2 regions of the Gracilibacillus caseinilyticus genome follow, and region 2 is predicted to be linked to the other one. Evidence: riboswitches for the same ligand, from Rfam matches in the RefSeq annotation. Region 2 holds a riboswitch; the other holds the start of a gene.
The links. A riboswitch is a leader RNA that binds a small molecule or an ion and turns the genes downstream of it on or off. The one in region 2 is predicted to bind preQ1.
Positions count from the first base shown of each region.

Region 1: another riboswitch for preQ1. It lies ahead of MUN88_RS06430 (VUT family protein); the one in region 2 lies ahead of queC (7-cyano-7-deazaguanine synthase QueC).

Region 1 is NZ_CP095072.1:1,319,988-1,323,440, reverse strand. It holds gene MUN88_RS06435 (ABC transporter ATP-binding protein) at 1-443, shown strand, start outside; gene MUN88_RS06430 (VUT family protein) at 932-1,474, opposite strand; PreQ1 riboswitch class I at 1,553-1,599, opposite strand; gene MUN88_RS06425 (YjzC family protein) at 1,743-1,931, shown strand; gene MUN88_RS06420 (YibE/F family protein) at 2,063-3,139, shown strand; gene MUN88_RS06415 (YibE/F family protein) at 3,136-3,453, shown strand, end outside.
Region 2 is NZ_CP095072.1:2,762,430-2,765,882, forward strand. It holds partial or broken gene MUN88_RS13010 (ISL3 family transposase) at 170-1,389, shown strand; gene MUN88_RS13015 (hypothetical protein) at 1,635-1,802, shown strand; PreQ1 riboswitch class I at 1,868-1,912, shown strand; gene queC (7-cyano-7-deazaguanine synthase QueC) at 1,997-2,665, shown strand; gene queD (6-carboxytetrahydropterin synthase QueD) at 2,665-3,132, shown strand; gene queE (7-carboxy-7-deazaguanine synthase QueE) at 3,125-3,453, shown strand, end outside.

The DNA.
Region 1 (3,453 bases), 1.4 Mb from region 2:
CAACCTCAGGGTTAGACCCCGAATCAGCGATTAACATTCGTAAGCTGATTACCGATTTACAGCAACAAGGAAAAACGATTCTGCTCACCTCTCATAATTTGGATGAGATTGATAAAATCAGTGACCGTGTTGGCATCATCAGTAACGGAAAGATAACAAAGCTTGGCACGCCTGCAGAGTTGAAAGTGAACGCGGTGAATGAAATCAGTGTCGCAATACGGACAACGCCTGCCTTAACACCTGAGAAAATAACAGAGCTATCGGCAGCGTGGGATTTCAATGTGGCGTTTGTTGCAGCGAAAAAGCCTTACACCATCGTCAATATTAGCAGTGAGGATGACCTGCCACGGTTATCGCAGCAATTGATGCAATCAGGCTTTCAATTATATGAAATCAGCATGGAACAACAGTCACTTGAGGAAGTATTTATTAATAGTAAGTAGATTAGTGCGAGTGGGCTGTGGCAGATGATTTTGCCACAGTTCTTTTGTGTTGGGAGATTAGGGGCTACCGGACATTAGATCCTCTCTTCGACTACTTTTTGTCCAATTGGGCGCTTCTATTGGACATTCGATCGCTTCTCCGACTGTTTTTTGTCCGAATGTCCGCTTCTATCGGACATTAGATCCTCTCTTCGACTGCTTTTTGTCCGATTGGGCACTTCTATCGGACATTCGATCACCTCTCTGACTGCTTTTTGTCCGATTGGGCACTTCTATTGGACATTCCATCCCCTCTCCGACTGCTTTTTGTCCGATTGGGCACTTCTATCGGACATTCGATCACCTCTCTGACTGCTTTTTGTCCGATTGGGCGCTTCTATCGGTCATTTGAACGCTTCTCCTCCAGGATTTTGTCCGTTTGAATCGCAATCCTCCTCCCCAACCAATAAAAAAGAAGCTATCCTCCCAAGAAAATAGCTTCCTTCTTCTTATTCCACCGCTACTCGTTTTTGTTTCACCAGATAAACCTGATTCAACACCAATGCACCAAGCAGCTGGATAATGGTTTTTGCTATAATCTGCCCTATTATCGCGGCAGGCACGGCTTCCCACGGTAACATGCCTGCTCCAATCGGGCTTAAGCCGACAATCACAAAAACAACAGAGTCGAGAAATCCTCCTGCTAATCCACTATAAAAAACACGCCACGCGATTGGCAGTTTTAAACGGGTATAAATTTCGGTATCAGCGGACTCGGACAGGATGAAGGAAAGTGCGGATGCTGCCACGATCATCAAGGTATCCCCGAGTAAAAAGGAAACGAATGCTGATAAAATCAGTGCTGTCAGAATGAAGGCATAGGTTTTGCCACGTCCATATTTATTTTGTACCAAATCACGAAAAATGAAGGTTGCCCCAATAAAAAGCGTCCCCATCGGAATAAGGAAAATCCCTATTTGTAATGGCATAAAAGCCGCTGTGACAACATTGGCAGTGACAATGGAAATTAAATATAAAAATACTCTTAACATAAGATGACACCTCTTCTATAGTTGTTCACGGAAGAGGTGTCATAGCAACGAAAAAAAACCACATCCAATGGACATGGTTGATCCATAGTTTTTTATAGAGGGTATCAGCTATGAACCTCTTCCGCACAGGTATTTATTTCTTTCTTATCATAATGGAGAAGCTCTCCGTTGTCAATTGCATTTTTTTTAAATCGTATGTTTTAATTTTACCATTTGAGAGAATATAGAAAATATAATCTTAACTACAGGAGGACTACCATTGACTGACGTGCAACGTTTTAAAACAGGAGAAAAAGCACCAGAAGCAGGCATTTACAAGGTCGAAAAACTAACAAGTGACTATCAAAGTGAGGATTACTTTAACGATACAACGATCGAATTAGCAGAAGGAGAAACATTTCCTCCTGCACCTGCCGAGGATGAAAGTGCCTGGTGGGTTCGAGTTCCACAAGAATAGCTCTAACGCAAGCGCGCAACTCTTTTATGTGACAGTTGCGCGTTTTTCTTCACAGCCCTTTAATAGACAATCGCCTTTTCCTCTTCTATACTTTACAACAGATACCGCAATGAATTTCTGGAGTGAAACATATGAAAAAATATCTAATCTATTTGCTCGTGCTCGTCAGTTTTGTTGCTTCGATTATCTTCGTCAACAACAATCACGAGCTCTATGACCGCACGATCGTCCAAGTAACGGATGTTACCGAATCCGATAAATCAGAAGTAAAAGACCAGAACGATAACGAAGATTATATGGTGACGCAGCAAATTACTGCCCGCATTTTGAATGGGGCGGACAAGGGCGAGACCATGGAAATTGAAAATCAATATTCGGGATCACAGTCAATCCATTTTCGCTTGAAAGAGGGAACCGAATTCTTTCTTGCTAATGACGGAGAAAGTGTGGGAACGATTAAACGGGACAAATACTTGCTTTTTGTAGCATGGTTATTTGTGCTTGTTTTGCTATGGGTTGGGCGCAAGCAAGGGGCCTGGTCTGTTGTCAGTCTTGCTGTTAATGCTGTGATATTGTCTGTAGCATTGGACATTTACATACGAAATTCTGATAACAGCTTACTGATCATTTGTGGCATCAGCATCATTCTTTTTACGATATTGTCGTTAATTATGGCGAGTGGCTGGAACGAGAAAACACTGACCGCGATTATCGCGACGCTGATTGCCACGTTCGCATCGTTACTGATTGCCTATTTGGCGCTTCTGGTCACTGACGAGCAGGGACTTCGCTATGAAGAAATGTCCTTTTTGACCAGAAATCCTCATCTCATTTTCATGGGCGGATTACTGATCGGATCGCTTGGTGCTGTGATGGATGTCGCGATCACGATGGCGTCATCTATGTTCGAATTATTTGATAAAAACAATAAGATTAAAATAAGTACGTTAAGGCAATCAGGGCTGGAGATTGGAAAAGATATTATGGGTACGATGACGAATATCTTGTTTTTTGCTTACGTAAGTGGCACCATCCCAGCATTATTATTATATTTCATGAATGCCATGCCACTTGGATTTACGCTATCGATGAATCTTTCGCTTGAATTAGCAAGGGCATTGGCGGGAGGAATTGGGATTGTGATAACCATTCCGATCACACTCTACATCTCTATTTTCTTTATTAAAAGAAAGCAGGCGAGACAATGAATGCATTAGTTTTATTAGCAGCAATTCTTTTTATACTGATGGCCGTTGTCGGTGGAAAAAAGGGAATCAAATCATTTATCGCGATTCTGATCAATTTTGTTGTCGTTATTGGAACGGTCCTGATGATGAACGACCCAAATGCCAATCCAATTGTGCTCACACTGGTGGCTTGTGGCATCATCAGCGCTGTCAGTCTTTTCTATATCAATGAAATCAACAGCAAAACAAAGATGGCTTTCCTGGCGACAATCTTGACGACATTGGCACTGTTGTTCTTTATCTTCATCATCACCGAAAAGTCGATGATTCAAGGC
Region 2 (3,453 bases):
ATTGTGTTATCTGCGGCTTTTCTATTGTCACATGCTGCGAAGTAACTTTTTAAAAACGGCTCTATTATATATGTTGGGGTTTGAAAAAATTAAGCATAATAAAACACGCAAGCTCCTATATCCTTTACACTTGAATGGACTAGAAACAAACCAAAGGGATAGGAGATGCGTGTACATGCAGTTTAACATGAATTTACCAGGATTAGAAAGTGTTATTGTTACTAAGATGGAGGAGTTGGAGGGGACTTTTACTTACATATAAAGTTGCCTGTTAAGAAACACCGTTGTCCTGCTTGTGGGGAAAGAACAAGCCACGTCCATGACTATAGAATACAAAAGGTACAACACTTAAAGCTCTTTGAACGAACATCTTATCTGTTTTATAGGAAGCGAAGATACGTTTGTACTTGTGGAAAGAGGTTTCCTGAGAAAAACCAAGTTGTAGGGCGATATCAAAGACATTCAAAGGAATGGAATCAAGCCCTAGGGCTTCGTGTTATTCAGGGAAAAAACTTTAAAGATACTGCTGGTCAGTTCAGAACTTCTCAAACAACAGCTATTCGTCGATTTGATCAACTAGCAGCTACTAGTTTAAAAGAAGTGGACACGTTACCACCAGTAATAGCTATCGATGAATATAAAGGGGATACAACAGAAGGTAAATACCAAGTAATCATCGCAAATGGAGAAACAGGTGTCCCGCTTGATATATTACCGAATCGCTCTGTACGTACGATTAAAAAGTACTTAGCTAAAAAAGGATCTCAAGTAAAGATGGTTGTCATGGATATGAGCTAAAGCTTTAAGTCAGCAGTTCAAAAGGCTTTGCGGAACCCCATCATCATTGCAGATCGCTTCCACTTTTGTCGGTATATTTATTGGGCTTTAGAACGAGTGAGAAGACGTGTTCAAAAAGAATTCCATGATTACGACCGCAAAAAGTGCAAGCGTATGAAACACATTTTTTATAAACGATATGAAGAACTGAGTAGTAAGCAACACTGGTATTTAGACAGATATTTAGGCTTGTCGGAGGATTTACGACAGGCCTATGGTTTAAAGGAAGCATTCCGCTCCTGGTTTGAAGGAGCGAAAAAGGTTGGAACAAAAGATTTAGGTGAAGTAAAACAAGGACCGTATAACTATTACAAACAGGTAGAAAAAGCAGGACTAGATGAGTTCATCAAAGCCGCTGGTACACTCAAGAACTGGCAAGCAGAAGTTTTAAATAGTTTTGCCTTTGACTACAACACTGGATTTGTGGAGGGCCTAAATAACCAAACAAAGGTTATTAAACGTAATGCATTTGGCTTTAAACGATACGATCGATTAAGGTTACGTGTATTACTGCATCATCAATTTAAAAACCTAGATTTTCAAGTTGGTTAAGGGATAGGAGCAAAGATTCCTACCCCAACATTTGACGCAGAACCTTAAAAACAATCAAGCTAGTCAGAGACGTGTCAATTATTTATCAGGACCGTTTTAATCGTGTTGAGTGAACGGTTAGCTTTTATCCCATTATTGGGAGATTTAACAGAGGAAAAGCAGGAAGTGTTGCCTGACAGGTTATTACAGCAGCTTAACCAATCGGATTATCTTTTACCGCGGTAGAGAAAATGGAAGGGGAAGGGATGCACAAACTGAACAGCTTCATTCAAATGGTGCAGCTTTTAGGGTCCGAGTCAGTGATATCGTTTAATCCAATTCGAGTCCAAATTGTCAATGGATATGAAGGTTTCTCATCCATACAAAAAGCAAATAGTGTACAAGCTGCCATTAATCGTTTTTATTTTTCGTAATGTGTAATCTATTTTTCTATGTTATACTGTAGAATGTTACATAAATAATATACAAATCTGTGCATACAGGAGAGGTTCTAGCTATACCCTCTATAAAAAACTAAGGAGAATCATACCTGCCTTAGGTATGATTTTTTTAATATTTCGGGGTGTATCGGTATCTCTTTTTCAATAGGAAGGGGAATTAATTTTTTATGGAAAAAAATAATCGTGCAGTTGTCGTTTTTAGTGGGGGACAAGATAGTACAACTTGTCTGTTTTGGGCGATGAAACAATTTGACCACGTGGAATTGGTCACCTTTGATTATCAACAACGACATCACGCTGAAATAGAGGTGGCAAAAGAAATTGCCAATGAGCAAGGTTTAACACATCATGTATTAGATATGGCATTACTCAACCAATTAGCACCTAACGCACTAACCAGAAAAGAAATAGAGGTTTCCAATGAGACAGAAGATGAAGTACCGAATACATTTGTACCTGGTCGTAATCTATTATTCTTGTCCTTTGCAGCAATTCTTGCGAAACAGATTGATGCGAAGCATATAGTGACAGGAGTTTGCGAGACTGATTTTAGCGGATATCCGGATTGTCGCGATGTATTTGTGAAGTCGCTAAATGTGACACTTAATTTATCGATGGCAGATCAATTTGTCTTACATACGCCGCTAATGTGGTTGGATAAAGCACAGACTTGGGAACTGGCCGATCAATTAAGTGTATTGGAATACATCCGGGATAAAACGTTAACTTGTTACAACGGTATAAAAGGCAGTGGTTGCGGTGAATGCCCAGCCTGCCAGTTAAGACAAAGAGGATTGGATAAATATATGCAATCGACAGATGGAGTGAATAAGTAATGTTTGGTTTTCAAATTGTGGAAGAATTACAGAAAATAGATCAGGATATTAAGCGTGAACAATTAAAATATCATCGTAAACGCGTGATGGTAAGTAAAGAATTCACGTTTGATGCTGCTCATCATCTACATTGCTATGAAGGCAAATGTAAAAATTTGCATGGACATACCTATAAAGTGATTTTTGGTATTAGCGGTTATGTGAACGATATTGGTATTGTCATCGATTTTGGTGATATCAAGAAAATTTGGAAGGAACAAATAGAAGTTTTTCTGGATCATCGCTATTTAAATGAAACATTACCAAACATGAATACAACGGCAGAGAACATGGTAGTCTGGATTTTTGAAAAAATGGAAGAAGCATTAGCACATGATTCGAACGAGTGCAGAATGGAATTTGTCCGTTTATTTGAAACACCGACAAGCTATGCAGAAGCAAGACGGGAGTGGATGATAAGTGAATAAAGTGCCTGTCCTTGAAATATTCGGTCCAACGATTCAAGGTGAAGGGATGGTTGTTGGCAGAAAGACGATGTTTGTCCGTACTGCCGGCTGTGATTACAGTTGTGCCTGGTGTGATTCAAAATTCACTTGGGACGGTAGTGCAAAGGAGGACATAAACATGATGACAGCAGATAGCGTCTTTCAACGGTTGAAAGAGTTAGGTGACAATCAGTTTGATCATGTCACGATATCTGGAGGAAATCCTGCATTATTAAAAAGTATAGATGGTTTGATCGAAATTCTTCATGCAAATGAGATAGAGGTGGCACTTGAAACCCAAGG